3 regions of the Shewanella morhuae genome follow, and region 2 is predicted to be linked to each of the others. Evidence: predicted binding sites of a transcription regulator. Region 2 holds the regulator's gene; each other region holds the start of a gene.
What was found. Region 2 encodes LexA, which represses DNA repair genes until DNA is damaged. Its sites were predicted from a motif close to TACTGTATNNNNATACAGTA; they were not measured.
Positions count from the first base shown of each region.

Region 1: the regulator LexA is predicted to act here: its motif matches at 3,896-3,915, upstream of recA (recombinase RecA).
Region 3: the regulator LexA is predicted to act here: its motif matches at 2,906-2,925, upstream of C9I43_RS04490 (DNA topoisomerase III).

Region 1 is NZ_PYSG01000002.1:2,318,896-2,329,480, reverse strand. It holds gene rpoS (RNA polymerase sigma factor RpoS) at 1-866, shown strand, start outside; gene mutS (DNA mismatch repair protein MutS) at 1,054-3,624, opposite strand; gene recA (recombinase RecA) at 4,023-5,090, shown strand; gene C9I43_RS10720 (regulatory protein RecX) at 5,108-5,578, shown strand; gene alaS (alanine--tRNA ligase) at 6,087-8,711, shown strand; gene C9I43_RS10710 (aspartate kinase) at 8,721-9,977, shown strand; gene csrA (carbon storage regulator CsrA) at 10,096-10,293, shown strand; tRNA gene C9I43_RS10700 (tRNA-Ser) at 10,499-10,585, shown strand, end outside.
Region 2 is NZ_PYSG01000003.1:586,197-596,781, forward strand. It holds gene ctaD (cytochrome c oxidase subunit I) at 1-1,007, opposite strand, end outside; gene coxB (cytochrome c oxidase subunit II) at 1,017-2,555, opposite strand; gene C9I43_RS17210 (cell division inhibitor SulA) at 2,945-3,457, opposite strand; gene lexA (transcriptional repressor LexA) at 3,454-4,074, opposite strand; gene plsB (glycerol-3-phosphate 1-O-acyltransferase PlsB) at 4,235-6,658, shown strand; gene mtr (tryptophan permease) at 6,658-7,914, shown strand; gene C9I43_RS17230 (ribonuclease T2) at 8,017-9,186, opposite strand; gene C9I43_RS17235 (efflux RND transporter permease subunit) at 9,440-10,585, opposite strand, start outside.
Region 3 is NZ_PYSG01000002.1:903,381-913,965, forward strand. It holds gene dedD (cell division protein DedD) at 1-17, shown strand, start outside; gene C9I43_RS04475 (CvpA family protein) at 134-622, shown strand; gene purF (amidophosphoribosyltransferase) at 889-2,403, shown strand; gene C9I43_RS04485 (hypothetical protein) at 2,485-2,772, opposite strand; gene C9I43_RS04490 (DNA topoisomerase III) at 2,938-5,028, shown strand; gene panP (pyridoxal-dependent aspartate 1-decarboxylase PanP) at 6,063-7,712, opposite strand; gene C9I43_RS04500 (glycerate kinase) at 7,967-9,160, opposite strand; gene C9I43_RS04505 (GntP family permease) at 9,443-10,585, opposite strand, start outside.

The DNA.
Region 1 (10,585 bases), on a different contig from region 2:
TAGAACAACAAGTCCAAGAAGACCTTCAAAAAAATCTTGATGCCACTCAACTTTATTTAGGTGAGATCGGTTTTTCCCCATTGCTTAGCGCAGAAGAAGAAGTTTACTTTTCCCGTAAAGCCTTAAAAGGCTGTGCTAAATCCCGTAATCGCATGATTGAAAGTAATTTACGTCTGGTCGTTAAGATTGCACGCCGTTACAACAATCGTGGTTTAGCTCTGCTTGATCTTATTGAAGAAGGCAATTTAGGCTTAATTCGCGCCGTCGAGAAGTTTGATCCCGAAAGAGGTTTTCGTTTTTCAACCTATGCGACTTGGTGGATTAGACAAACCATTGAACGTGCAATTATGAACCAAACTCGCACTATTCGTTTGCCCATCCATGTTGTTAAAGAGTTGAACGTGTACTTGCGTACAGCCCGCGAGTTAGCGCAAAAACTCGATCACGAGCCTACAGCAGAAGAAATCGCTGAAAAATTACAGGTTTCTAGTTCAGATGTTAGTCGTATGCTTAAATTGAATGAAAAAATTACCTCTGTGGATACCCCATTAGGCGGTGATAGCGAGAAGGCATTACTGGATATTTTAGCCGATGATGATAGCGTTGGTCCTGATTATAAAGTGCAAGATGAAGACATTTCTAATTCAATTGTTAAGTGGCTTAATGAGCTCAATACTAAACAAAGAGAAGTATTAGCCCGTCGTTTTGGTTTGTTAGGTTATGAACCTTCTACGCTTGAAGATGTGGGGGCTGAAATTGGGTTAACCCGTGAACGCGTACGCCAAATCCAAGTGGAAGCGCTAAAACGTCTACGTGACTTATTAGGATCGCAAGGCTTATCGGTTGAAGCTTTATTTCGAGACTAACGGTAGTTTTCTGCAGCTCTTTGGAGAGTGCCAGATAATCCCATTAGTGTTTGATACGGTAGATAAAGTAAAACGCCCACATTGTGGGCGTTATTGTTTTCATTATTTTTTTTAGATATTTATTCTAAACAGATTCAATAGAAACCGTTATATCAACTCGCTCAATCCACTCATTCAATCAAATCATTTAGCTCAAACGTTTCAGTTCATAGAGTAAATCAAGTGCCTGTTTTGGAGTTAGATTATCTGGGTTAATACTGCTTAACTTCGTTAACGCTGGGTTTTCAAGAGGCTCAGGTAATGCGAGTAAGCTTTGGATTGGCGTTTTTGTACCTTCTGATTGATGATCACGGCTCTCTAATTGTTGTAACTTATGTTTAGCCGCTTTAATCACTTTACTGGGTACGCCAGCCAGCGCTGCAACTTGTAAACCGTAACTTTTACTAGCCGCGCCTTCCTGTACTGCATGCATAAAAGCAATGGTGTCTTCGTGCTCAATAGCATCAAGGTGCACATTATAAACACCGGCAATGAGTTCAGGTAACTGAGTAAGCTCAAAATAATGTGTTGCGAATAAGGTCATGGCTCCGACCTGCTGGGCTAAATATTCTGCTGCTGACCAAGCGAGCGATAAGCCATCATATGTCGATGTTCCACGGCCAATTTCATCCATTAATACTAGGCTGCTAGCAGTGGCGTTGTGTAAAATATTAGCCGTTTCAGTCATTTCTACCATAAAGGTTGAGCGGCCAGATGCTAAATCATCTGATGCACCAATACGCGTAAATATGCGATCAATAGGGCCTATAAGGGCATATTCGGCAGGGACAAAACAGCCAATATGTGCCATAAGCGTAATCAAGGCCACTTGGCGCATGTACGTTGATTTACCACCCATATTAGGGCCCGTAACAATCAACATACGTCTTTGAGGGTGCAAGGTGACAGGGTTAGCGATAAAAGGCGTTTGGCTGACGCGCTCAACCACAGGGTGACGACCAGCATTAATCAGCACACCAATATCTAGGCTTAATTCAGGGCAGGTGTAGCCTAACGTTTCTGCGCGCTCGGCAAAGTTACTTAACACATCAAGCTCAGCTGCTGCTCGTGCAAAAGCTTGCAATTCATGTAATCTTGGTAAGATTAGATCGAATAACTGTTCCCATAACTGTTTTTCGAGTGCCAGCGCTTTACCTTGGCTCGACAACACTTTTTCTTCGTATACCTTAAGTTCGGGCGTGATATAACGCTCCATATTCTTAAGAGTCTGGCGACGTTGGTAATCAAGCGGTACTTGTGCTGATTGTAGGCGGCTTACTTCAATGTAATAACCGTGTACGCGGTTATAACCTACTTTAAGTGTGTTGATACCAGTACGTTCTTTCTCTCTGGCTTCGAGTTGTACTAAATAGTCACTCGCACCTTCACTTAGTGCCCGCCATTCATCTAATTCGCTGTTGTAGCCTTCACGGATCACGCCGCCATCGCGGATGAGCATCGGCGGGTTATCTACTATTGCGCGCTCGAGTAGCGTTTGTTGCTCAGGAAATTCGCCCAAGTATTGACATAATTTGACTGTATGTGGTGCGCTTAGTGTACTTAAACTCTGTTGCAATTCAGGTAATAAACTCAGAGCTTGGCGTAAACGGGCAAAATCCCTTGGACGCGCGGTGCGCAGGGCAAGTCTTGCCATGATACGTTCGATATCACCAAGTGCTTTTAACTGTTCATGCAGGCTCACGTGAGCGGTGTTATCGAGCAGTTCTGTTATGGCCTGTTGGCGTGCGCGAATTTGATTTGGATCGCGCAGCGGTTGATGGATCCAGCGCTGCAACATGCGGCTGCCCATAGGCGTTGCTGTGTTATCCAAAACGGCGGCTAAGGTATTATCGCGACCACCAGCAAGATTTTGGGTGAGCTCTAGGTTACGACGAGTTGCGGCATCCAGCACTATGCTATCGCATTGATTAAAGCGAGTAATAGCATTGATATGGGGCAGAGCTGTGCGCTGGGTATCTTTGACATATTGCATCAAACAACCCGCCGCCTGTAAGGATAGGCGTGCATCAGCGACCCCAAAACCATGCAAATCTTTGGTGCCAAACTGGGTTAGCAGTAATTTAAGGCTAGTGTCGTAATCAAACTCCCATTCTGGGCGACGGCGTTTACCTTTAAAACCGCTGAGCAACCCAAGTGCACCAAAATCTTCACTGTAGAGAATTTCTACTGGGTTTGTGCGTTGTAACTCAGCTTCTAATGACTCTATGGTATCAAGCTCGGCAATGACAAAACGTCCAGATGACACATCTAACGTCGCATAACCAAAGCCAATCTTACCTTGATAAACCGCCCCTAACAGGTTGTCTTGGCGTTCTTGCAGCAGTGCTTCGTCGGTTAATGTTCCAGGCGTGACGATACGTACTACTTTACGTTCAACCGGCCCTTTAGAGGTTGCTGGATCGCCAATTTGTTCACATATGGCCACCGATTGGCCAATTTGAACTAATTTTGCAAGATAGCCTTCTACAGCATGGTAAGGGAGCCCAGCCATGGGAATTGGGTCGCCACCACTTTTACCCCGTGCAGTGAGTGAAATGCCCAATAGTTCAGACGCCCGTTTAGCATCATCATAAAATAACTCGTAAAAGTCACCCATTCGGTAGAACAGCAACATGTCGTGATGTTCTGCTTTCATCGCCAAGTATTGACGCATCATAGGGGTATGTTTTTCTAAATCATTGGTATCAATTGCATTCATTAAATCGTTATCGTCCGTTGTGACTGCCTAAAGGCGATATCAGTTTGCTAGGGGGATTAGGCGCTATACCCAGCAGGAGACTGCTTTGTAAATTTAACCTAAAAAATCACACAAAATTAGTTATGCCAATCTTAGCAATAATTTATCTAAAATTGCGCTCTTAAGTATGTATATTCGGTAAAGTGATAGCTTATTTGATTTTATTTTTGCTAAAACCTTAGCCAGATTGAAAAATGTCCTAAGCTAAAAATAATTCAGTCACAGGTCTTGATACTGTATGATTGTACAGTATACTAGGCAGCAGAATTAAGGCAAAAAGCCCTGCTTTTTGAATTACCCGTTTTTAAATTGAATATCACTTTTGACAGCTTATGGCTTGTCTTAATGAGGGAACTGGAATGAAGGTCGATCCAAATAAAGAGAAAGCACTTGCTGCGGTATTGAGCCAGATTGAAAAACAATTTGGTAAAGGCTCCATCATGAAGCTGGGCGAAGATCGCTCAATGGATGTTGAGACCATTTCTACCGGTTCTCTGTCTCTGGACGTTGCTTTAGGTGCTGGTGGTTTGCCAATGGGGCGTATTGTTGAAATTTACGGCCCTGAATCATCAGGTAAAACGACATTAACCTTAGAAGTGATTGCCGCCGCGCAACGTCAAGGTAAAACCTGTGCGTTTATTGATGCTGAGCATGCTCTAGATCCTATTTATGCTAAAAAATTAGGCGTAGATATTGATAATTTACTTTGTTCACAACCTGATACGGGTGAGCAAGCACTGGAAATTTGTGATGCATTAACTCGTTCTGGCGCAGTTGATGTGATTGTTGTTGACTCAGTGGCGGCTCTAACACCTAAAGCTGAAATTGAAGGCGAAATTGGTGATTCTCATATGGGCTTAGCGGCGCGTATGATGAGCCAAGCAATGCGTAAGCTTGCGGGTAACTTAAAGCAATCTAATACGTTACTTATTTTCATCAACCAAATCCGTATGAAGATTGGTGTGATGTTTGGTAACCCAGAAACGACCACTGGCGGTAACGCACTGAAGTTCTATGCTTCTGTACGCTTAGATATTCGCCGTACTGGCGCGATTAAAGACGGCGATGAAGTTGTTGGTAACGAAACACGCGTTAAAGTCGTTAAAAACAAAATTGCGGCCCCCTTTAAGCAAGCCGAATTCCAAATTCTCTATGGCCAAGGTATTAACCGTACCGGCGAGTTAGTCGATTTAGGTGTAGCGCATAAATTGGTTGAGAAAGCGGGTGCTTGGTATAGCTATAAAGGCGAGAAAATTGGTCAAGGCCGTGCCAATGCAGGACGTTTTTTAACTGAAAACCCGGCTATTGCTGCTGAGATTGATACGACATTACGTGAATTGTTGCTTAGCAAAGGTGGCATACCTGCTACTGAAAACACATCACCTAGCGATGATAATGTTGATTTAGAGACAGGCGAAGTATTCTGAGCCAGTCAGCCCGTCAAATCGCGGTCGCGCTGTTAGCGCGCCGCGATTATTCCCGTCAACAAATCCGCGACAAACTGCTCGAAAAGGGATTCGAACTTAACGATATCGAACCTGTGCTCGATGCTTGTGAATCCTCCGGTTTTATCAATGACAATCGTTATGCCGAGCTATTAGTGCGTAGCCACATTAGTCGAGGCCACGGTGCCATTCGAATCCGCCAAGCTATTGCACAAAAAGGCCTATCTAAAGATTGTATTGAAGCGGCAATAACCAATAGTGATTGTGATTGGTTTGAGCTTGCAAAAGAAAAAGCCATAAAAAAATACGGTATTCCACGCGTCACAGAGGTTAAGGGTTCAACGGCTCGCGATCTTATTGCCAAAGAGAAAGCAAAACGGGTACGTTTTTTAATGGGCCAAGGTTTTAGCTACGATCAAATTAGTTATGCGTTAGCTGTAGATCCTAATGATCTTGACGAGAATGATTAATAGCCCAGTTTAAAAAATAACGGTACAAAATAGCAGTATAAAAAGCTCATCCTCAAATATTCACATTTTTAGACTTTCTCACCTCATCCCGTTGTATATCTATTCGCTTAGATATTGCCGTTATTACTCAAATGACAGAGTCTGCGATTAGCATTTTGGGGATGTTTTACTTCTCGCCACTCTATCCTAATTGCTGGCATTTACTCGCTGATAAAGTATTGCGTGCTGCATTGGCGATGGTTTACTTTGCCCGTTAGTTTTGTAAATGGTCGTAATCTAGATATATAGCGTGGATCCCATTTGTGCAGAGCGATTAATAACCTTACCTAAAGCGCGTTAAATAGTGGGTTAAATTCCCGTTAAATCGGTACTTTTGAGCCAGTTTGGCGAGATATATCCCTAATCAACACTGGTCGTCCCTTCTCAGTCTGCTTATAATGCTGGGCAAATAGAAATACGGCTAGCCTAAGGCGTAGCTGGTAATGCTTACCCAATTCAGGACGATTTCATGTATCAAACTACAGCAGAGCTAAGAAGCGCTTTCCTCGAATTTTTCCGCAGCAATGGCCATCAAGTTGTGGACAGCAGTTCATTAGTGCCAAGCAACGATCCGACACTTTTATTTACCAATGCGGGCATGAACCAATTCAAGGACGTGTTTCTTGGAATGGACAAACGCAATTATACGCGTGCGACCACTGCTCAACGTTGTGTACGCGCGGGTGGTAAGCATAACGATTTAGATAACGTAGGCTACACCGCACGTCATCACACCTTTTTTGAAATGCTGGGTAACTTCAGTTTTGGTGATTATTTTAAAGAAGAAGCGATTCGTTTTGGCTGGACGTTCTTGACCGAAACACTAAAGCTGCCGAAAGAACGTCTGTGCGTTACTATTTATCAAACAGATGATGAAGCCTTTGAAATCTGGAATAAAAAGATTGGTGTTGCTGCCGAGAACATTATCCGTATCGGCGATAACAAAGGCGCAGCTTATGCGTCAGATAACTTCTGGCAAATGGGTGATACTGGCCCTTGCGGTCCATGTTCTGAAATTTTTTATGACCATGGCGACCATATTTGGGGTGGCCGTCCTGGCAGTCCTGAAGAAGATGGCGATCGTTTCATCGAAATCTGGAACATCGTTTTCATGCAGTACAACCGTCAAGCATCTGGTGAGATGCTGCCTTTACCTAAGCCATCAGTTGATACTGGCATGGGAATTGAGCGTATTGCCGCGATTATGCAAGGCGTTCATTCTAACTACGAAATAGACATCTTCCGTACTCTGATCGCTAAAACGGCAGAAATCATCGGCGTCAGCGATTTATCTGAAAAGTCGCTACGAGTGATTGCCGATCATATTCGTTCATGTGCCTTTTTAATTGCTGATGGCGTGATGCCATCGAACGAAGGCCGTGGCTATGTACTGCGCCGCATTATTCGCCGCGCTGTTCGCCATGGCAACAAGTTAGGCGCGACCGAAGCATTCTTCTACAAGCTAGTGCCATCTTTAATCGCGGTGATGGGTGATGCTGCAAAAGGGCTAGCTGAAACTCAAGCCATTGTTGAAAAAGCATTAAAAGCAGAGGAAGAGCAGTTTGCTCGTACGCTTGAGCGTGGTTTAGGTATTTTAGATACCGCCTTAAACGAGTTAAAAGGTGCAACGTTAGATGGCGAAACTGTATTTAAGTTGTATGACACCTATGGTTTCCCAATGGATTTAACCGCCGACGTATGTCGTGAACGTAACATCATTGTCGATGAAGCCGGTTTTGAAGTCGCTATGGCAGAGCAACGTAGCCGCGCACAAGCTGCCGGTAACTTTGGTGCAGATTATAACGCGGCGCTGAAAATTGATGCGCAAACTGAGTTTTGTGGTTACACCGAATTAACCGGCCAAGCTAAAGTGACAGCGATTTATCAAAACGGTGAGTCAGTGCCGGCTATCAAGGCGGGTGACGAAGCAGTTGTGGTACTCGATGTGACACCATTCTACGCTGAATCTGGCGGACAAGTGGGCGATAAGGGCCAATTGGTTGCTAACGGTATTGAGTTTACGGTTAACGACACGCAAAAATACGGTCAAGCCACGGGTCATCAAGGTATTTTATCTACGGGCAGCTTAAGCGTTGGCCAAGTGGTCGAAGCTAAAGTCGATAAAAATCTGCGTCACCGCACTCAACTCAATCATTCAGTTACCCATTTGCTACATGCTGCGCTGCGCCAAGTGCTTGGTACACATGTCACGCAAAAAGGTTCTTTGGTGGACCCTGAGCGTTTACGTTTTGACTTCTCTCATTTTGAAGGCGTTAAAGCTGCTGAATTAAAACAGGTCGAAGAATTAGTTAATACTCAAATTCGCCGTAACCATGAGCTGAAAACTGCTGAAATGGACATCGACGAAGCCAAAGAAAAAGGTGCTATGGCACTCTTTGGTGAGAAATATGACTCGCAAGTGCGTGTTGTGACTATGGGGGATTTCTCCATCGAATTGTGCGGTGGTACCCATGTTGGCCGCACTGGTGATATCGGCTTGTTCAAGATCACCTCAGAAGCGGGTATTGCTGCGGGTGTGCGTCGTATCGAAGCCGTTACCGGTGCAGCAGCAATAGCTTATGTCGCGCAGCAGCAAGCGCAGCTTGAAGAAGCGGCTGCCTTATTAAAGGGTGATGCTAGCTCTGTGGTGGCTAAGTTAAAAGCTCAGCTCGATAAGATGAAGCAACTTGAAAAAGAAATGGCGCAGCTGAAAGATAAGTTAGCGGCAGCGGCGAGTGCTGACTTAGTCGGTGATGCTGTGGTGATCAATGGCGTTAACGTACTCATTAAAAAGTTAGATGGCGTTGAAGCAAGCTCATTACGCGGTTTACAAGATGAATTAAAACAGAAGTTGAAGTCGGCCATTATCGTTCTTGGCACTGCGCAGGAAGGTAAAGTAAACCTGATCGCTGGCGTGAGTAATGATCTAATCAGCAAAGTGAAAGCAGGTGAGTTGGTTGCTATGGTCGCTGCACAAGTCGGTGGTAAAGGCGGCGGTCGTCCTGATATGGCTCAAGCGGGCGGTAGCCAACCAGAAAATCTGGATGCGGCATTGGCTCAAGTATTACCTTGGATTACTGAGCGTCTAGCTTAAGAGGTTGCTGTGCCCCAAAAACGAAAGCTTAGTGGTAGCAAGCTTTTTGTGAAAAAGTTTGGCGGCACTTCGGTGGGTTCTATTGAACGTATCGAAGCGGTCGCTGAGCAAATTACAAAGTCAGCTCACAGTGGCGAACAACAAGTATTAGTCTTATCTGCTATGGCAGGAGAGACCAATCGCCTGTTTGCCCTCGCTGCACAAATTAATCCACGCGCCAGTGCGCGCGAATTAGATATGTTAGTGTCAACCGGTGAGCAAGTGAGTATTGCCCTGATGTCGATGGCGCTGCAGCGCCGCGGTATTAAGGCTAAATCTTTGACCGGCGATCAAGTGCAAATTCATACTAATAGTCAATTTGGACGCGCCAGCATTGAGCGAGTCGATACTGAGTATCTGCAATCTCTGCTTGATGAGGGTGTGGTGCCAATCGTCGCTGGGTTCCAAGGGATAGATCCTCACGGTGATGTTACAACATTAGGACGTGGCGGTTCAGATACCACAGCCGTTGCATTAGCGGCCGCTTTAGGCGCCGATGAGTGTCAAATCTTTACCGATGTTGCTGGGGTATTTACCACTGATCCTAATATCGATAGCAGTGCCCGCCGCCTCGATGTGATTGGGTTTGATGTCATGCTTGAAATGGCCAGACTTGGCGCTAAAGTGCTGCATCCCGATTCGGTTGAATACGCTGAACGTTTTCGGGTGCCACTGCGGGTTTTATCAAGCTTTGAAGCTGGGCAGGGCACGTTAATTCAATTTGGCGATGAGTCAGAATTAAGTATGGCCTCGTTAGTCCAAGGCATTGCAGTGAATAAAGCATTGGCGACACTGACGATAGAAGGATTATTTACTACAAGTGAGCGCTATCAAGCCTTATTAGGGTGCTTAACTCGGTTAGAAATCGATGTAGAGTTTATTACTCCATTACGTATACATGAAGACTCACCCTCCGATCGAGTAAGTTTTATGCTCGCTGAAGCAAAGGTGGAGACTTTGCTTAATGAGCTTGAAGGATTAAGCGAAAGCCTTACTCTTGGACCATTGATTATTGAACGGCAACGTGCAAAAGTATCTTTAGTTGGCAAAGGTTTACAGGCAAAAATAGGATTGTTAACTAAGATGCTAGAAGTCTTGGGTAATGAAACTATTCATGCTAAGTTACTCTCGATGTCAGAGAGTAAATTGTCAACCGTTATCGATGAAAGGGACTTACAGAAGGCGGTAAGAGCGTTACATCACGCTTTCGAGCTAAATAAGGTCTAATTAAATAACCGTTTGCGTATTGAATACTATTAATTTGTACTAAGCTGACCTTATAATAAGCCCATCTACCGGATGAGTGCCGTGTGTAAGCTGAATTAAGAAATAAAGGAGCTATCGAATGCTGATTTTGACTCGTCGTGTTGGCGAAACATTGATGATTGGTGATGAAGTCACCGTTACAGTGCTAGGTGTAAAAGGCAATCAAGTGCGTATCGGTGTAAATGCACCTAAAGAGGTTTCAGTTCATCGTGAAGAAATCTACCAACGCATCCAATCTGAAAAGTCAGGTACACCGTCGGAAGATGGAAACTTTTAATACTTTGTTTAGGCAAGAGTATAGCGGTAACAGAAGAGTCAGTTTTTTAGCTGGCTTTTTTATTTTTAAGTTTAAAAGATTGGCGCAAATCAATACATTGGCTTGATATAACAGCAATGTGATTAAAAACAGTTCAAATGGAATCTGTTTCAGAAAAAGGGTTTGACTTATTTTCGTCAAACAGTAATATGTGCGCCAAGAAAACGGAGAGGTGGCCGAGTGGCCGAAGGCGCTCCCCTGCTAAGGGAGTATGGGCTTTAACTCCCATCGAGGGTTCGAATCCCTCCTTCTC
Region 2 (10,585 bases):
TTTACACCTGTTGGTACCGAAATCAGCATAGTGCAATACATGAAGAATAATTCGGCAAAGACAGGCATACCTGTGGTGAACATATGGTGTGCCCACACAAGGAATGACAGAATAGCAATGCTGGCAGTCGCATAAACCATTGATGAGTAACCAAATAATGGCTTGCGACTGAAGGCGGGAACAATAGCGGAGATGATGCCAAAAGATGGCAAAATCATGATGTAGACTTCAGGGTGGCCGAAGAACCAGAAAATATGCTGAAACATTACTGGATCGCCGCCGCCTGCAGCCTCGAAAAAACTTGTACCAAAAAACTTATCGGTTAGCACCATAGTCACTGCACCTGCGAGCACTGGCATAACCGCTATTAGTAAAAATGCGGTGATAAGCCAAGTCCAGACAAACATGGGTAGCTTCATCCATGTCATACCGGGAGCTCGTAAGTTTACTATGGTCACAATCACGTTAATCGCGCCCATAATGGAGCTTATTCCCATGATATGGATGGAAAATACAAATAGAGCTGTACTGTCTGGGCTATAGGTGGTCGATAATGGTGCGTAGAAGGTCCAACCAAAGTTAGGCCCGCCGCCTTCCATAAATAGTGAGCTGAGCAAGATAGTAAAAGCGAAGGGTAAGATCCAAAAACTCCAGTTATTCATCCGAGGTAACGCCATGTCTGGCGCACCGATCATCATGGGGATCAGCCAGTTCGCCAACCCAGTAAAAGCTGGCATTACAGCGCCAAATACCATAATCAACCCATGAACAGTCGTCATTTGGTTGAAAAAATTGGGTTCAACTAATTGTAAACCGGGCTGAAATAGCTCAGCGCGGATTACCATGGCCATAGCGCCACCGGTTAAAAACATGATGAAGCTGAACCATAAATACAAAGTGCCTATGTCTTTGTGGTTGGTGGTTAACAGCCAGCGCATGATGCCTTTTGGCGCATCATGATGGTGGTCATCATGGGTTATGTTTTGATCTTGAGTCGTTGTGCTCATCATAATCCCCTACTGTCCATGGCTTGCGATATCAGCAGGTTGCACTGTATCGCCGGTATTGTTGCCCCAAGTATTACGCTCATAAGTAATGACTGCAGCCAGTTGCTGTGGGCTAAGTTGTTTGCCAAATGCCTGCATAGCAGTACCTGTTTTGCCGTGCATCACAATATCGATGTGATTGGCAACTGGCCCAGTGGCAATAACGCTGCCAGCAAGTGCGGGAAAGGCGGGTGGCACTCCTATTCCCGTCAATTGATGACAAGCAGCACAAATTGTGGCGTAAACAGTTTTACCTTCGGCCATAAGGGTGTCATGACTGAGTGTCGGCAGGCTTGCGGGATCGACTGCTGCGGGTTGTGGTATCGAAGTCGGATTTGGTGTTGCACTGGCAGGTGCCGTATCGGCAGATGCTGGCGTACCAACCTTGCCGTTCATGTGCTCGTTGACGTCTTTGGCTTGTACCGCATCGCCAGTATTATTGCCCCAAGCATTACGCTCGTAGGTAATTACGGCGGCAATTTCTTGCGCAGATAATTGCTTACTAAAAGCTTGCATAGCTGTCCCTGTTTTGCCGTTGAGCACGATTTCAAGGTGTCCGCTGAGTGGTCCAGTGGCTATTGGGCTGCCTTTGAGGTGTGGGAATACACCTTGTAGCCCTTCACCATTAGGTTGGTGGCAGGCTGCGCAGTGTCCTAAGTAAACTTTCTCACCTTGGGTTATTAGCTCATCTTTACTGAGTGTTTGTGATAACGCCGCTGTTGCTGCTGCGGCTGCTGCGCCTGCCGCTTGCTTTTGCTCTGTCACCCATGCTTCAAAATCAGCTTCGGATAGGGCTTGTACTACGATGGGCATAAAACCATGATCTTTACCGCAGAGTTCGGCACATTGACCGCGGTAAATACCGGGTTTGTCTATGCGAGTCCAAGACTCATTAATAAATCCAGGGTTAGCGTCTTTTTTCACAGCAAAAGCAGGTACCCACCATGAATGGATCACATCTTCAGATGTCATCAAGAAGCGAATTTTGCGGTTTATCGGTAAGACGAGCGGTTTATCGACTTCCAATAGGTAGTGTTCACCTTTGGCTTCTGTACCGTCGATTTGTGCTCTAGGGGTTGCGAGTATGCTGTAAAAATCAATGTCTTGATCAAAATAGCTGTAATGCCATTTCCACTGGGAACCGGTCACTTTAACTGTCAGATCGGCGTCGCTGGGGTCTTCCATTGCAATTAAAGTCTTTGTTGCCGGAATCGCCATTAAGATCAAAATGATGAAGGGTAGTACGGTCCAAGCAACTTCGACTTTAGTGCTTTCGTGAAAGTGAGACGCGACTGCGCCTTTAGATTTTCTGTGATTGATGATGGCATAAATCATCACGCTAAAGACCACAAGGCCAATTGCGCAGCAGATATACAAGATAGTCATGTGCAAGTGATAAACCTTGCCACTGATCTCGGTCACGCCAGGGGTCATGTTGAACCGCATGTCCGCGGCGGCCAACGATGGTGCGAATAACACCACGAGTAAACAATACAACAATTGCTTCACAAGACTTCTCCTCTGCCAATTGCGAATAGCAACTACAAAGAAGAGCAACACAGTAAGTCTTAACTCTATGCAAACTCTTCAGTTCCCAAAAAAGCTGTTTTGACTTCAATGTGTGTTGGCGGCTGTTACTTCCAATTAAGTATTGTTACTGCTGGTATTAGCCACGTTTACACATACGACTGAAATACATCTGTTCTCTATTTCTAATAATAACGGTTCAATTGATTTGCCAAGGGCAACGCTATATCACCGTCGACTGAATCAACCATACTTGCTGTTTAAATATTGATCAAGATCACCAATTAAGCTAATTATATGAAAAATTGCCAAAAAAAAGCCTCACATTCATAGGCGAGGCGGCTTTTAAGCTAAAAAATTAAATAAATATTTTAATGTATTGCACTAAAAAAAGATGGCTGACCTAGGAGCCGTCCTTGCTCAATGTGTAGATCGTTAGGTAAGTGATTGTTTACATCTTCCAGCACTATACCCATAGCCCGAGCACTTTTGGCCACAATCTGTAGGCGGCGATTATCGCGGGCATCTAATGATTGGGTCCAAGTAATCACTGCACTAGACGTTCCACTCGTTAGCGCCTTTTCCATCGCCCACAATGTTTCGACATCATCTTTAGCGTGTACGAGTAATACTCTATCCATACGCACCCCCGCGCTGGCGAGCATTTGTTTATAGCCAATGCTGGGTGGGTTGATAAGCACTAGCCAACGGCCCTGCTGACTTAGTTGGGCGAGTTGGGCGCTCAGGTGAATGAGTTCTTGGCGGCCTTGAGTTTTTGTGGGCATACAGGCGATAGGCGTGTGTTGCCAATCATAATCGGCAGCGCGAACTTCATCGCGCCATAAGCCTGGATGACGCGGGGCATTGCCAAGTAGTTTGTTCATAGCCAATCTCCATTACGGATCACACCGACGGCGAGTCCTTCAATTGTTAAACTTTGAAAGCCTAAATCCACTTTTATTGGGGAGTAGTCTTCATTTTCGGCGTGCAGATAGACCACATTACCTTTTTTTTCGAAACGTTTAACCGTGACATCGTCGTCGACTCTAGCGACAACCACTTGACCATTTCTAGCTTGTTGTACTTTATGAACTGCCAGTAAATCTCCTTCGAGAATACCGATATTTTTCATACTGTCGCCTTTAACTCGTAGTAAAAAGTTGGCAGTAGGATGGAACATGTTTGGGTCGATCTGGTAATACTGTTCTACGTGTTCTTGGGCGAGAATAGGCTCGCCCGCAGCAACTTGGCCTATAAGAGGTAAGCCGGTTTCAGTTAAGTCTTCGACTTCAGCGGTGAGACGAATACCTCGTGAGGTACCAGGTATAATCTCGATACAGCCTTTTTTCGCCAACGCTTTTAGATGTTCTTCAGCCGCATTAGCACTCTTAAAACCTAAACGAGTAGCAATTTCTGCCCGAGTAGGTGGCATGCCAGTATCGGCAATGTTTCGTTTAATTAACTCTAAAATTTCAGCTTGGCGTGGCGTCAAAGGTCTCATGGTCTTTCCTGTTTTTCTATACAGTTACTGTTAGTATATACAGTATTGTTTGCAGTGCAAGTATTAACCATTTTTTAACCATATCGGAGAGAATTAGCGAATATTCCCTATAGTCTGGTATTCTATCCGGCTAGTGAACGTACTTAATTGCATAAGAATAATGCCTAAACATGACTCTCTTTGGTTAAAATCATTACGTTGGATCCAAAAACACTTAGTGCACACTATTGTGGTGCCTCAGGATCCCTTTGCCGATCTGAATCTGGATGCCTCCAGACCTCTTGCTTATGTGATGAAAACAGAATCACTCAGTGACATTGCTGCTCTGAGTGAAATAACGGCTAAACTCGGGCTACCTAGCCCTTATGAGCCGCTAGTTGCTAACGGTGTTGTTGCACCGCGGGTCGTTTGTCTTCAAGGGCGTAAGCCATTGTTTGGTGAGCGCACTGGTAACGAACCTTTTCTCGAATGTTTTATGCGCTTATTAGCCGTACATAAACAAGATCCTGAGCTCGATATTCAACTGGTGCCTGTCAGCTTGTATTGGGGGCGAACGCCAGGGAAAGAAGATGACACAATGAAGGCGGCCGTATTTGAACGGGAAAACCCGACTTGGCTACGCAAGTGTCTGATGATTTTATTTTTAGGCCGACATAACTTCGTACAGTTTTCTAATGCGGTATCGCTGCGTTATATGGCTGACGAACATGGCACAGATATGGGGATTGCGCATAAGTTAGCGCGAGTAGCACGGGTGCATTTCCGTCGCCAACGTAAAGTGATGACCGGACCTGTGTTGCCTAATCGCCAAGCGTTATTTCATTCGTTATTAAAATCGGAATCAATACGTAAAGCGATTCAAGAAGAAGCGGCCAATAAAAAGATTTCTGAGACGCAAGCGCGCGAGACAGCTATTGAGTATCTCGATGAAATAGCTGCTGATTACTCCGATAGTTTAGTGCGTATTGCCGAACGCTTCTTAACTTGGCTGTGGAACAAGCTTTATAGTGGGATCAATATTAAAGGTGCTGAGCAAGTTCGCCAGTTGCACCACGATGGTCATGAGATTGTCTATGTGCCTTGCCATCGCAGCCACATGGATTACTTACTGCTATCTTATATTTTATATTATCAAGGTATGGTGCCGCCGCACATTGCCGCAGGTATAAACCTTAACTTCTGGCCCGCTGGACCTATGTTCCGCCGTGGTGGTGCCTTCTTTATTCGTCGTAGCTTTAATGGCAATAAGCTTTATACCGCTGTATTTCGTGAATATTTAGACCAACTGTTTGCTAAAGGTTATTCGGTAGAATACTTCTCCGAAGGCGGCCGCTCACGCACGGGGCGTTTATTGGCACCCAAAACCGGCATGATTGCCATGACAATGAATAGCGTACTACGTGGTATCGAGCGTCCTGTAACGTTAGTGCCTGTATATTTGGGTTATGACCATGTGATGGAAGTGGCGACTTACCACAAAGAATTAAGTGGTAAGAAAAAGAAAAAAGAATCTGTGTGGCAGGTATTTGGTGCTATTCGCAAACTCGGTAATTTTGGTCAAGGCTATGTGAACTTTGGTGAGCCGATTACCTTGCAAAACTTCTTAAATGAACGTGCACCTAACTGGCGTACTGAGCTTGCTGATGATCCAGAGCAAAAACCAACTTGGTTAACACCAGCGGTAAACGTACTAGCTAATCGGGTGATGACTCATATCAACGATGCAGCAGCGGCGAGTTCGGTCACATTAACAAGCTTAGTGTTACTGGCTACAGATCAAAATGCCTTACAGCGCAGCCTGCTGGAGCGTCAGCTTGATCTGTATCTGACCCTTCTCAAGAAAGTGCCTTACACTGCTTATACTTCGGTTGTTGAAGGCGATGGCAAGCTGTTAGTGCAACAAGGTTTAGATCTGAATAAGTTTGTTGTGTGTGCCGACCCATTAGGTGAAATTGTTTCTATTGAAGCAAGTCAGGCAGTATCCATGACTTACTATCGTAATAATATCATTCACTTATTTGTTGTGCCGTCATTAATTGCGAGTTGTTTAACGCATAGTGATCATATCCCGCGTCAGCAAGTGGTATCAATCGTTGCTGATTTTTATCCTCTGCTAAAAGCTGAGCTTTTTATGGGGATTAAAGATGTACCAGCTTATGTTAATCAAGTGCTGGATTTCTTCATTGAACAAGGGTTAGTGGTCGAGACCGATACCTTAACTGTCGTGCCTGAGCACACTAGCCAACTATTATTGTTAGCCAGTTCAGTGAGTGAGACTTTGCAGCGCTACGCCATTATTTTCAACTTGTTAGCCAATAGACCTAAGATGGAGCGCTCAGAGCTTGAATCTGAGAGTCATCTGCTCGCCCAGCGTTTAGGGGCATTGCATGGTATTACAGCGCCTGAGTTTTACGATAAAAAACTTTATGGCACATTGAGCGTTAAGCTAAAGGCATTGGGGTATCTGGCTGATAGCGAAGACAAGTCGAATATTAATCGCATACGGGATCAGGCTAACAGCTTGTTACGCCCCTCAGTGAGGCAAACCATAGTGGCCAGTGTCACTGCGGAGCACATTGTTTAATGGCAAACCATATGAATGCGGTTAAAAATAAGCCCGCTGGTAAGTCCCTGCTCGGTGGAGCAATGATTATTGCTGGTACGACCGTTGGCGCTGGGATGTTTTCTCTGCCCGTGGTGGGTGCGGGTATGTGGTTTGGTTATTCGATTTTAATGTTATTAGGTATTTGGTTTTGTATGTTGATGTCGGGTTTATTGTTACTCGAAACTAATTTACATTTCGAACCCGGCGCTAGTTTTGATACCTTAAGTAAGCAAACTTTAGGGCAATTTTGGCGAATTGTTAATGGAGTTTCCATTGCCTTTGTCTTGTATATTTTAACTTATGCCTACATTAGTGGCGGTGGTTCGATTGTAAATCATAGCTTACATGGCATGGGCGTTGAGTTACCGCAAAGTGTTGCTGGGCTGGTGTTTGCCATCGTTTTAGCGTGCATAGTGTTAATTAGCACTAAGGCGGTGGATCGGATTACCACGATTATGCTCGGTGGCATGATCATCACTTTCTTTCTCGCTATCGGCAATTTACTGATCGAAATCGACGTGACTAAGTTGCTCGAACCCGATGGTAATAATAGCTTTTCGCCATATTTGTGGGCGGCTTTACCCTTTGGCCTTGCCAGCTTTGGCTACCACGGTAATGTTCCCAGCTTAGTGAAGTATTACGGCAAAGACTCCTCCACCATTATCAAGGCAATCTTCGTCGGTACCTTTATCGCGCTGGTGATTTATAGCTGTTGGTTAGTGGCGACTATGGGCAATATTCCCCGCAGCCAGTTTATTGATATTATTGCCCAAGGCGGCAATATGGGTGTGCTGGTCGGCGCTTTGTCTAAGGTGATGGCGAGTAGCTGGTTGAATAGTATGTTGTCACTGTTTGCCAACTTAGCCGTGGCTTCATCTTTCCTCGGAGTTACATTAGGCTTATTTGATTATCTTGCTGATTTATTTAGCTTTGATGATTCGCGTACGGGCCGCATGAAAACCGCATTAGTGACCTTTGTGCCACCCACTATCTTAGGTTTACTGTTCCCCGATGGTTTTTTAGTGGCGATTGGTTTTGCGGCATTAGCTGCAACCATTTGGGCGGTAATTGTTCCGGCACTAATGGCCTATAAATCACGGCAGTTATTCCCTAACAGCACAGGTTTTAGAGTGTTCGGTGGGACACCACTAATCATGCTTGTGGTGTTATTTGGCATAGTGACAGGTGCTTGTCACTTATTGGCAATGGCGCATTTACTACCGCAGTATTCATAATGTAGCCCAGTATAATAAGCCCTCATCACGAGGGCTTATTTGTATTATAAATATGGCTTTTTTAGTCTTTATAATCAGGTTGTTATTACCGTTTTAACGTGCCTAGTTAGGCTGGTCGATTGTTATGGTTTCAGGACAAGAGCCTTTTTTAGCTTTGTCAGCTTTGGCTAGTAGACTTGGTAAGGAGTCTGAAGTCTTAATGACCTCGGGCAAATTAATACGGATTTCACTCAATAAGCCTTTGGCACATTCTAAGCTCATTTTAGTGTGAGCACCTTTGCCAAAACTGGCATCAAAACTTTGGTTTAATTCACTTTTGGTGACATTTTTACCAATACGTTCATGAATAAAACCTTGTACCCATGCCGAGGCGTTTACCGCTTGGGTTAGCTGGGTTGCTAATAAAAAGTATTCGTTTGGATCTTGGCTGCGGCAAGTGCCGTGTTTCCACCATTGGTGTCGCTCTAAACAGGTTCCGTAGCGGGCGCTTGGCATGACTTCTTCTAAATTTTTACGAACCGATGGGTTAAGTTCAAACTCAGGATAAGTACAGAAATCGTTTGGCTGTAGTTTTACTGTGCTGCAATAGCCATAACGTGTGCCGCATTGCTGCTTATTCGGCCACAGTCCGTGCAGACTAAAGTGTTGCCATTGGGTCGACTCACTCGTTTGGCTTAACGCGTGGCATTCTGCTTTTCGGCTGCCATAGAGTTCACAAAACGTGCTTTGCCAGCTTAATGCCAACACATTGGCATCAAATTTTTCGCCTATTCGACATTGATCCCCTTGGCTCTTTTGCGTGGCGCCATGCTCTTTAAGGCTATCTCGGTTTTTGGCTTTGATATCCGCTGCCGTGGTAGTTTGCGCGGGTTCGACTGCCGTTGCTGGTATTGATAGTTTACTGCCTGCAATATTGGATTGATATTGGCCGCAAGCACCACTAATCCAGCGCATGGGCGATTTTATCGCATTGGTTCGCACTCGCAGCCAGTCAGGTTTTAAGCTGTTACCGAGGATTTCGAGTACAGGATAGCGCTCGCCAATATTGCTCTGCCACTGATCGGGATTGGTTTGTTTATTTTTTGATTGAAATAATTCACAGCGTTTATCGGCGATAAATTCTCCGCTCGCTGGCGCAGCAAAAGTGGGTATGACTGCAATGATTAGCGTACCGAATAGGCCGAATGCAGCAAGTAATACGCGCGGTGGGCGGTTAAGTAAACCTACTATCAGCCTAATTCGGCTGATCGTTAAACAAAATGTTTTTATCATTTAATGGAATCCTTTCTGCTACAGATAGTTGAGTCAATCCTGTGGTGCGCTGCGTTAATGGTACACATAAGCGTTATAAACTTAGAGGCTTATTTTATTGTTCGTCATTTGTAGCGGCATTGCTCACGCTCTCCAAAATCGATGCTAGCATTGGTCTGTGTATGAGTTGAATCCACTAAGCTTTAGTTTTATGAAATAAAAAATCCCTTCAACCGTAATGGCTTGAGGGGATTTTTGTAGATTTATATTGTGGTTAACTTACATGCTCAGCATCTTTCTTTAGCTTGCGCGAGTAAACCAGTAAGTAGAGTGCGGGCAGGACAAATAGTGACAATAACGGTGCTGTTACCATGCCGCCAACCATGGGTGCGGCGATTTTTTGCATCACATCGTTACCCGAACCAGCGCCCCACATAATGGGTAATAGACCAAAGAAGATGGTTGCGACTGTCATCGCTTTAGGGCGAATACGCATAACCGCACCTTCTATTAAGGCCTCTTTTAAATCGCTAACACTGTGGTAAGTGTCTTTTTCTTGCCGGTGCTTGATAGCGTTATTGAGATATACCAACATCACCACCCCAAACTCGGCGGCGACACCTGCTAGGGCTATCATACCCACGGCCACAGCTACTGAGATGTTGTAATCGAGTAGATACAGCAGCCAAGTGCTGCCGACCAGCGCAAAGGGTAGGCTGAGCATGATAATGCTGGCCTGAATGGTGGAGCCGAATGTCATCATCAGCAGAATAAAAATAACTGCTAACGCCATGGGGATCACTTGTTTAAGCTTGGCATCTACGCGTTGCATATATTCATACTGCCCTGCGAAAGTATAGCTGTAGCGCGGAGGTACTTTCAGTTCGGCATTTAAAGCTTGCTTAGCGGTGGCAATATATTCGCCAATAGAAGTACCTTCAATATCGATAAATACCCAAGAGATTAAACGACCGTTTTCACTGCTGAGCATAGGCGCACCATCAGTAATTTCAATATCCGCTAAATTTCGCAGTGGCAGGTAATGCCCAGATTTAGTGATGACAGGTAACTCACGTAGTTTCTCGATATTATCGCGTAGCTCACGGGGGTAACGTAGATTGATGGGGTAACGCTCAGCACCTTGTATCGATTCACCAATATCCATGCCGCCAATGGCGTAACGCACCACATCTTGAATATCCTGTAAGGTCATGCCGTAACGCGCAGCCACATCAAGTTTTGGGCTGATATCGATATAGCGCCCACCGCCACTGCGTTCAGCATAGGCGGATTTGGTGTGTGGCACCTTACTCAAAATTGCTTCAATTTGAGTACCTATTCTTTGCAGCTCGTTGACATCGGCTCCAGTAATCTTAAGCCCAACAGGGGTTTTTATCCCCGTTGAGAGCATATCTATACG
Region 3 (10,585 bases), on a different contig from region 2:
ACCCCTTAGAGTCTTAATGGCGATACCACGCCCGAGACTGAAAATGATTTATTTACCTCACTAGGGGGTGAGAATCGTTTCAGTCTCTGGTAGAATCGCGCCGTCTTAAAGCCCATGTCGGAAAGCCATCTCAATGGTTTGGATTGATTACGCTATCATATTCGTCATCGGATTATCGACTCTCATCAGTCTGATCCGAGGATTTGCCAAAGAAGCCATGTCGTTAGTGGTATGGTTTGCAGCTTTCTTTATTGCCAGCCAATTTTACCTCGATCTTGCCGTTCATTTAACGCAAATGAGTGATGAGATGCTGCGCAATGGCGTTTCCATTGCCATTCTGTTTATTACTACCTTAGTGCTCGGCGCTCTAGTTAACTACATTCTTGGACAACTGGTTGTTAAAACCGGATTATCTGGCACTGACAGGCTTTTAGGCCTTTGTTTCGGTGCCATTCGCGGCGCCTTGATTGTGAGTGCTTTACTGTTTTTTATGGATGCTTTTACAGGCTCACCCAACACTCAGTGGTGGAAGGACTCTGTGCTAGTGCCCGAATTTGGCGTGGTTATTCAATGGTTTTTTAACTATTTGGAAAACACCTCCAGCTTTGTACCCAAACTATAAGAAATAAAATTAATTAATCCTAAATGCTGAAAAACGCTGTCGCTTGGGAATTTATGTTACGCATGTTTAAGGGCTGATGCCTATTACATACACACGCCATTTAGATAATGACCTCGATGTTGTTATTTGAATAAGCAGAAACGTGACCGAATACCTGAGTGATAAATAACGTCGTATTTAAACCGAAAGGTAAAAGTATGATCTTATAACCTGCTTATATTTCAGCATAAAAGGCATAGAACATCTTACAATGAGGAAGCTTATCCATGTGTGGTATCGTCGGAATAGTTGGCCAATCATCGGTTAATCAAACCATTTATGATGCACTGACAGTGCTGCAGCACAGAGGTCAGGATGCGGCAGGTATTGTGACCATTGATCGTGGTGCTTTCAGGCTGCGTAAAGCCAATGGTTTAGTCAAAGACGTTTTTGAAGTCAAACACATGCAACGCCTACAAGGTAATGCAGGTATTGGCCATGTGCGCTATCCAACGGCGGGCAGTTCAAGTGCGTCAGAGGCGCAGCCTTTTTATGTTAACTCGCCATTTGGGATCTCTTTAGCCCACAACGGCAACTTAACTAACACGGTTGAATTAGCCGAAGGGCTGATCAAAAAACGTCGCCATGTGAATACCACCTCAGACTCTGAAGTGTTATTAAACCTGTTGGCTGATGAATTACAAAAAACCACTAGCTTAACCCTGACCTCAGAAGAAGTATTTGATGCGGTTGCTAACGTGCACCAGCAAGCTCGTGGTGCCTATGCGGTAGTGGCGATGATCATTGGCCAAGGCCTTGTCGCGTTTCGTGACCCATTCGGTATTCGTCCTTTGGTGTTAGGCAAGCACGAAACGCCAACAGGTACCGAATACATGGTCGCCTCTGAAAGTGTTGCTCTCGATGCTGTTGGCTTTGAAGTGATGCGTGATGTGGCGCCGGGTGAAGCGATTTATGTGTCTATTGATGGCGAGCTTTATACTCGTCAATGTGCGGCTAATCCGAGCTATGCGCCTTGTATCTTTGAGTTTGTTTATTTTGCCCGTCCAGATTCGACCATCGACAAAGTATCGGTATATGCCAGTCGCGTTAATATGGGCGCTAAGCTTGGCGAGAAAATTAAGAAGGAATGGTGCGATCACGATATCGATGTGGTAATCCCTATTCCTGAAACCTCTTGTGATACCGCCCTTGAAATTGCCCGTTGCATGGGTTTACCGTATCGCCAAGGATTTGTAAAAAACCGTTATATTGGCCGTACTTTCATCATGCCGGGTCAGCAGGAGCGTAAGAAGTCTGTGCGCCGTAAGCTCAATGCCATTAATACCGAGTTTTACGGTAAAAATGTGCTGCTAGTAGATGACTCTATTGTGCGTGGCACAACCTCAGAGCAAATCATTGAAATGGCTCGTGAAGCGGGTGCTAAGAAAGTGTATTTCGCCTCTGCGGCTCCAGAAATTCGCTTCCCTAATGTTTACGGCATCGACATGCCAACATCAAATGAGTTAATCGCCCATGGGCGTGATGTTGATGAAATTGCTAAATTAATCGGTGCCGATGGCATTATTTTCCAGGATTTACCTGACTTAATTGAAGCAGTAAGAATGGAAAATCCAGCGATTAAGCGTTTTGAAACCTCAGTATTTGATGGCCATTACATTACTAATGATGTTGATCAAGCGTATTTAGATCACTTAACACATTTGCGTAATGATGATGCTAAAGTGGATCGCAATAAGGATGTGGGCACTAACTTAGAGTTGCATAACGTCTGTCATCCATAAAGAAAGATAAGCGTTTGAGCGCGAACCGTTAGCGTATAAAGAGCAGGAGCCAGTGATATTTCACTGGCTTTTTTATGACTCTCATCCCAATACCCATAGCAGCATCCACACACCAAATAAGTAGTTCAAGCTATAACGCGTCACTTGATGCCTTAGCAGTAGCGACAAAACCAGCACAATCGGTAGCAGTAACATTAATCCCCATGCTAGTGGTAAATCGATAATGCTAACCTGTCCAAACCATCGACTAGCAAATAGGCTAATCGCGAGTAACATTAAACTGTGAAATAACAGTAGTTGGTTGAATCTTAACGTTAATGTAGGGCTAAACGTTATCTTTTCTCGTGCGTGTATAGCAAACTGTCTCATAATCACTCCCATTTTATTCATTGTACCTTAGCTGCTATTGAGAACTATTCGCAATTGAATTTACAGTTGAACCGGCTTTTTAATGAGCGAGTTGGATAGATATTTGCACTTAGCGACTGTTTGGGCTAAATTACACTGTAATTATATCCAGTGTTTGGTGTTTATATGATCCTTTATATCGCAGAGAAACCTAGCCTAGGGCGGGCCATTGCCGATGTATTGCCTAAACCCCATAAAAAAGGCGATGGATTTATCGAAGCTGCCAATGGCGATTGTGTGTCTTGGTGCGTGGGGCACTTGCTAGAACAAGCCGAGCCCGATGCCTACAATCCTGAATTTAAATCTTGGAAATTCGAACATTTACCAATAGTGCCCGATAAATGGCAATTGAAACCTAAGGCCACAACTCGTAGCCAGCTCACAGTGCTTAAACGATTAGTTAAACAAGCCAATACGCTAGTTAATGCTGGCGATCCTGACCGCGAGGGGCAGTTACTTGTGGATGAAGTAATTGCCTATCTTGGGGTGACGGGCGATAAATTGCATCAAACCCAGCGTCTACTTATCAGTGATTTAAACCCACAAGCAGTAAAGCGTGCACTGACACAATTACGCAGCAACCGTGAATTTATTCCGTTATCGACTTCAGCACTTGCCCGTAGCCGTGCCGACTGGCTCTATGGGATGAACATGACGCGCGCCTACACTATTCAAGGTAAAAAGGTCGGTTATCAGGGGGTGTTATCTGTTGGCCGAGTACAAACTCCTTTGCTTGGGTTGGTGGTGCGCCGCGATGAAGAGATAGCCAATTTTCAATCTAAACCTTTTTATGAAGTATTGGCGCATTTGGCGACACAAAAACAAGAAACCTTTAGCGCAAAATGGCGGCCCAGTGAAGCTTGTTTGCCTTATATGGATGAAGAAGGCCGAGTGTTAGCCAGAGGGTTAGCGCAAAATGTAGTGAGTCGGATTAACGATAAGTCTGCTGTCATTACGCAACTAGTGTCTAAGGATAAAAAACAATATCCACCGTTACCTTATAGTTTGTCGGCGTTACAAATTGATGCTGCAAAACGTTTTGGTATGAGCGCTAAGGATGTACTTGATACCTGCCAGAGTCTGTATGAACGCCATAAACTGATCACTTATCCGCGCTCCGACAGCCGTTATTTGCCCGTAGAGCAACACAGCCTTGCCCCCTTAGTATTAAAAGCGGTTAGTGGCGGAGCTGCTGAATTATTACAACAGGTTGACGCGCCAGATCATCGCCTTAAATCCAAAGCATGGGATGATAAAAAAGTCGATGCTCACCATGCGATAGTGCCAACAGAGAAAACGGCTAACTTATCGAGTTTAAGTCTGCGGGAAAAACAGCTATATCTGCACGTTGCTCGTCAATATCTAGCACAGTTTTACCCCGCTTATTGTTACGGTGAAACTACAGTGCAAGTCACTATAGAGGGCGGATTATTTAATACCAAAGCACGGCAGGATAAATCGTTAGGTTGGAAGCAACTCTTTGCCCGCCAAGAATCTCATGGCAATAAGTCTATAGAAAAAAAGCCAGCGGATGAAAGCACTAGCACAGACGATGCTGACAATGATGAGTTTAGCGGTCAGTTGCCGCCCTTAACATTAGGACAAGTGTTGCATTGCACTCAAGGTGAACTGCTGGAGAAAAATACTCAGCCGCCTAAAGCCTTTACCGATGCAACTTTACTTGGCGCGATGACAGGCATTAATCGTTATGTGACCGATGCGAATATTCGTAAAATTCTCAAAGAAACCGATGGCTTAGGCACAGAGGCCACCCGTGCGGGTATTATTGAATTACTGTTTAAACGCAGCTTTTTACAACGTTTGGGCAAATCTATCGTATCAACTGAAGTGGGTAAAGGGTTGATAAACAGTTTGCCCGTCAGCGCAACGTCACCTGATATGACAGCACTATGGGAGGCGAGTTTGAACAGTATTTGCCGTAAAGAAACATCCTATCAAGCCTTTATGCAGCCACTACTCGACACACTATTTACCCTTATCCAAAATGCAGGGGCACAGCTGCCTACCGCGCTTAATGGCTTAAAGGGCCAAGGTTATGGTAAATCTACGAGTGGTAAATCTGGTTATCGCAAGTCGACTTACCGTAAAGCGTCAAATGGGTTAAAAACAACTGCAACTAAAGCCAGTGGTGCTAAAAATTCAGTGACTAAAAACTCAGGCACTAAAAGCCGTGCCCGCAAACCGCTTGCCATATAAGCTTAATTATTGTCACTTGTTATAATACAAGAGTAACCATCCATGTAAACGGCTGATAATTAATGGGTAATGTAGGCTAGTGTATTCGATTAATGTTAGTGTATTGCATTGATAGTAAGATACAAAGTGGCTTGGGTTTATCGATTAACTCATAAAATTAACTATTTAAAGTCGTTAATAATAGGCAAAAAAAGAGTAAACCAATACGGTTTACTCTTACGGAAATAAGTTGCTGTAAAAATGGCAAAATCACTCAATTGGTGTAGAGCCAGCACATCATGCCAGTGCTATCTTAATTAACACTTAAATATGATAAAGGTAATTATCAGCATATTGATGTAATCCTCTAATACTTAAAATTTTTTCTGGATCAAAGACTGCAATTTCGACACTCGACTGTATTTGTTCATTATCGCCTTTGATTATTGCTTTGAAGGCTCTTTGCCGACTTAAACACTCTGTTTAAGAATATGTGTACTGTTAGCTAAAAATGGATGAGTAATACTCTCAAGGATAGTCGCTTCCTGATGCCATTCGCCCACAGGCAGCACCAATCACATTAACTATCTAATCAGTTCAGATGCTTGTGTGGCTCCAGCAGGGCGGCTGATGTTAACGGCATGGCAACACGCTTTATACTGCGTTTAAGGCTTTTGACCGATCACCACTATATGTCTTCAGCTTTCGCCTTGTCTAAAGCGCGTTGAACACCCGCTGAATGAACAGATCTTTAATACGAGTGGCATAAGGTGCATATGGTCATCAAAATAAATAGATAGCTTTTTTAAAGCCAGTAATCCCTCCAATATTTATCGATTTACTCTTCATATTGTATCCATTAATCGGGGCTTATATCTGTCATCGAAGAGCCGCCGTGAATGGCTTCACGGCATGACACTGAAGTTGCTGAATTCGGGCGTATAAACGAGTTACAGGTTAAGTGTTTAATCGTATATCGGTTGCCAAGTGTTAATCATCCCAGTTATGTAATGGACCGTTATTTTTGCTTTTTGAAACTCACTTTACACTACTCGCTATTGGGTAACCATCGCCAAGAGTGCGGGTAGAAACTCGTTATCTAATGTGGCGATTTCACTTTGCTCAACCAGCACTTGATTGAGTATGTCATGGCTGGTGAGTGGGTTTGCGAGTACTACGCGAAACACCACGGTCGCTTGTCTAAAATAGCGTGCTGGCTGAATGCGGGTGCGGGAGACGAAGGACTTACCCTGTTCGCGTTGGTGCTTTTGAATAAACTGGGTCAGGCCATCAAGTAGCTCGTTAAAGCGGGCGAGTTTAGTTGTGTCTGCTTGCTCGCAAGCTAGCTGCATGGCGGCTTGGATGCTGGCGGGGACATAACGATAGGTCAGCAGACACAGTTCTGGCTCTGTGACGAGCTCAAAATCCTCGCGAGCTTTGATTTGTTCTGCAAAATAGCGGGCCTTTTCGAGGCTGTTGTTGATTAAAATTTCATAACCATCACGACCGATGATTTGCAAGCAAGCGTGCACTAACATCGCCATGCCGGGGCGTGAACCTTCCAGCGTTTGGCTGCCGAGATCCTTTGAACCACGGCGCAGAATGTATTCGGCATGATGGGCAATGGCATGGGCAAACTCGGGGTCTTTAAATAACACCATACCTGCGCCCATGGGCACGTACATTTGTTTGTGGGCATCAATGGTGACTGAGTCAGCTAGTTCAATGCCTGCGAGTAAGTGGCGGTATTTATTAGATAATAAACTTGCGCCGCCCCAAGCAGCATCTACATGGAAATGGCAATTTAATTCTTTTGCTAGCTCTGCTAACTCTGTCAGTGGGTCAACATTACCGGTTTCTGTGGTGCCAGCAACACCTACAATGGCAAGCACTTTGATGTTTTTATTGGCAAGTTCAAGGGCCGCTTGGCGCATTTTTGCTACATCGACCTTGTTATCGCTGCCCGTGGGAATGCTGATGATGTTGTCGCGGCCGATGCCAAGTAGATCGACGGCTTTTCCCAGCGAATAGTGACCTCGCTCCGAGACTAAAATCGCTAAATCATCGTAGCCATAATGGCGCAGTGCTTTAAGTAAACCTTCGCGGCTGACACCTTTAAACTCACCATCGGCCTTCAGTAACTGATTGCGGGCAATCCACAGTGCAGTGATGTTGGCCACTGTGCCGCCGGAGCAAAATGCCCCGAGGGAATGATTGGCGCTGTGCATCCAGCTTTGATAAAAATCCGTATCTTGGTCGTAAATCAAATGGTGCATCATGCCAAGCACTTGGCGCTCAAGCGGCGTAAATGCCTTAGAGGTTTCGATTTTGACCAGATTTTGATTGAGTCCGACCATCATTTTTGACAGTGGTAATACAAAGTAGGGCAGTGCTGAAGTCATGTGGCCGATAAAGCTTGGCGCTGCAGTATGCACTGAATGCGCCACTAAATTTTGCATGATTTCGTCGGTGTAATCGGATACAAAACGTGGCTGACTCGGAATTTCAAAAGCTTGAAAATCGGTCTCAATTTCCGACAAGGGTTTTTCGAGTGCGGCGATACTGTCACCCAAAAAGCCGGCTAAGTCCTCGGAAAGCTTCTGCTCGATAATACTTAGCGTTGATCCTGCATCTTCTGGCGCAGTAAAAATGCGCAGCAGGCTTGCTTCAGATGCGGTGGCTTGGCGAGGGAGTTTTTGGGTCATGGGCTTGTCGTCTATTGATTTTTATAGTGAAACCGTAAATTTGCTTGAAGAGTATAACGAATTAGTGACTCTCAACATATTAATCTAGCGGAATACTAAAAAGGGAGCTCACTTTACTGCAAGGCCTTTTAGGCATCAAGTAATAAAATTTTGTGCAGCCAAAGAGTTGCCGCTTAACATAAGCAAAGGCGCCGTATTGGCGCCATTATTTAAATCATCAAAATGAGGGAATAATTTAAGCATTAGCCCAAGTATTAGCGCTGTCCTAACATCAGTATCGCACCAATATTGCGGGCAGTATTACAAAGGTTTAGTTTGGCATTGGCGAGTACATTATCAAGCGGGCTTAAGTGCGGGATAATCGGGAAGATAGCTGTCATACCGTGTTCCAATACGGCATTGGCATTTTCTCCTAGACAACCCGCAATGCCGATAGTGGGAATGCCCTGAAGTTTAGCTTGCTTTAACACGCCCATCGGCGTTTTACCAAACACAGTTTGGCCATCAATACGCCCTTCACCTGTGATGACTAAATCGGCGCCGCGAATTTTATCGGCAAGCCCCACGGTTCGCATCACAATTTCAACGCCGGGTTTAAGCTCGGCATGTAAAAAAGCCATCACGCCAAGGCCCATACCGCCAGCAGCACCAGCACCGGCATGTTCACGGTGATCTGTCATGCCGTTGCGGGCAATCACATCGGCATAATGGGCGAGCGCGGTATCGAGCTGCTTAACCATTTCTGGGGTTGCGCCTTTTTGCGGGCCAAAAATCGCCGAAGCACCACGTTCGCCGCACAGCGGATTATCAACATCACAAGCGACTTCGAAGCTGCATTCACGTAGTAGTGGGTGTGCGTTTGAAGCGTCAATTTTTGCAAGATTTACCAATGCTGCACCGCCAGAAGGCAGGGTTTTACCTTGATTATCGAGTAATAAAATATCCAGCGCTTGGGCCATTCCCGCGCCGCCATCGTTGGTGGCGCTGCCACCAAGCCCTAAAATAATGTGCTTTATCCCCCGATTAAGCGCATCACAAATCAGTTCACCCGTCCCATAACTGGTGGTGAGCAGCGGATTACGTTGATCTCTTGGCACATGATGTAAGCCAGACGCTGAGGCCATTTCAATCACGGCAATCGCGCCATGATGATGCGACTTGTTAGTCGAGTTTGTACTAGAAGCTGAACCGGTATTTAAAGCATCACCGAGAATGCCATAGTGCGCCTGTACTTTTAGCCCAAGTGGGCCCATGACTTCTAGGCTAATAATGCTGCCACCCGTGGCATCAACCATAGATTGCACCGTGCCTTCGCCGCCATCGGCAACGGGAATTTTGATGATATCGCAGTTTGGGATTACTTGTCTTAAGCCTTGTTCAATAGCATTGGCTACGTCGAGCGCGCTTAAGCTTTCTTTAAATGAGTCGGGGGCGATAACTATTTTCATTAAAAATCCTACAGCTAAATGGGATAAAGCAGGGCTTAATGTTGAACATTTTACCCAATACCACTTACTTTTGGGGCAACAACATCCCTGTGCCAACATAGGTTTATATAAAATAGATTTATATAAAATAGATTTATATAAAATAGATTTATATAAAGCGGTGGCGCATGAATGTGTTGCAATGATTAGGGCGTATAACACACAGATATCTTGGGCGCGGTCTACGCCCAAGGGATACAATTAAATCAATATCACATTGTATTAAATAAAGAATACAGCATATTAGAGCAGCACTAGGCTTAACAGATACACTGTCACCATGGCGGTCACACCCTGGATAAGCGTTGCCATAGTTTGCGCTTTATAAGCTTGTTTTACACTCATGCGGCTAAACTGGGCGACAACCCAAAAGAAGCTGTCGTTGGCGTGGGATACCGTCATGGCGCCTGCACCAATGGCCATTACTGTTAAGACTCGGCCCATCTCGCTGCCAAGGCCAATATCGCCGAGCATAGGCGCGACTAATGCTGAGGTTGCAACCAATGCTACAGTCGATGAACCTTGGGCTGATTTAAGTGCTGCGGCAACGATAAAGGGCATAAAGATACCAACGCCCAGTGCCGACAGTGATGTACCTAAAAAATCACCAATAGGGGTCGCTTTTAATACCGCGCCAAAGGCACCGCCCGCACCAGTGATTAAAATAATCGGTGCAGCGGTTACTAGGCCTTGGCTAATACGCTCGCTAAATTCACTGATTTTATTATCGCCTTTTAATAACGACAGCGATAAAAATAGGCCTATCATCAAAGCGTTAACCGGCTGACCGAGGAACACTAACGCATCAAACAAGCCTTCTTTACCTAGCGGTGCTGAGGGGAAGTTAGCGATAGACCCTAAACAAATCAATATAATAGGGATAAATATCGGTGCAAACGCTTTTACTGGGCTTGGCAGTGTTCCGTAGCTTTTTTTGAGGGTTTCATAGTCGCTTGCCTGCGCCTTTAGCTCCTCAGCCCCTTCACCATCGGGTTCAACACCAGCAAACCGGTTAGCCCATAACATGCCTGCTAATGTAGCTACTGCGGCCACAAATAGACCGACACCAATCACTAAGCCTAAATTAGACTCTAGACCTAAGTTACCTGCAGCTGCGATAGGGCCTGGCGTTGGCGGTACAAAGGTATGAGTTGCGTACAGACCTGTGGCTAAGGCTACGCTCATCGAGACGCTAGAAACCTTCATGCGGTTCGCCATTGATTGTTTCAGTGAGTTTAAAATAACAAAACCCGAGTCACAAAATACTGGAATGGAGACGAGGTAGCCGATGACCGACATAGTTAATGTCGGGAAGCGTTTACCCAATACTTTGATTACCACATCAGCCATGGTGATGGCGGCGCCGCTTTTTTCTAGAATGATACC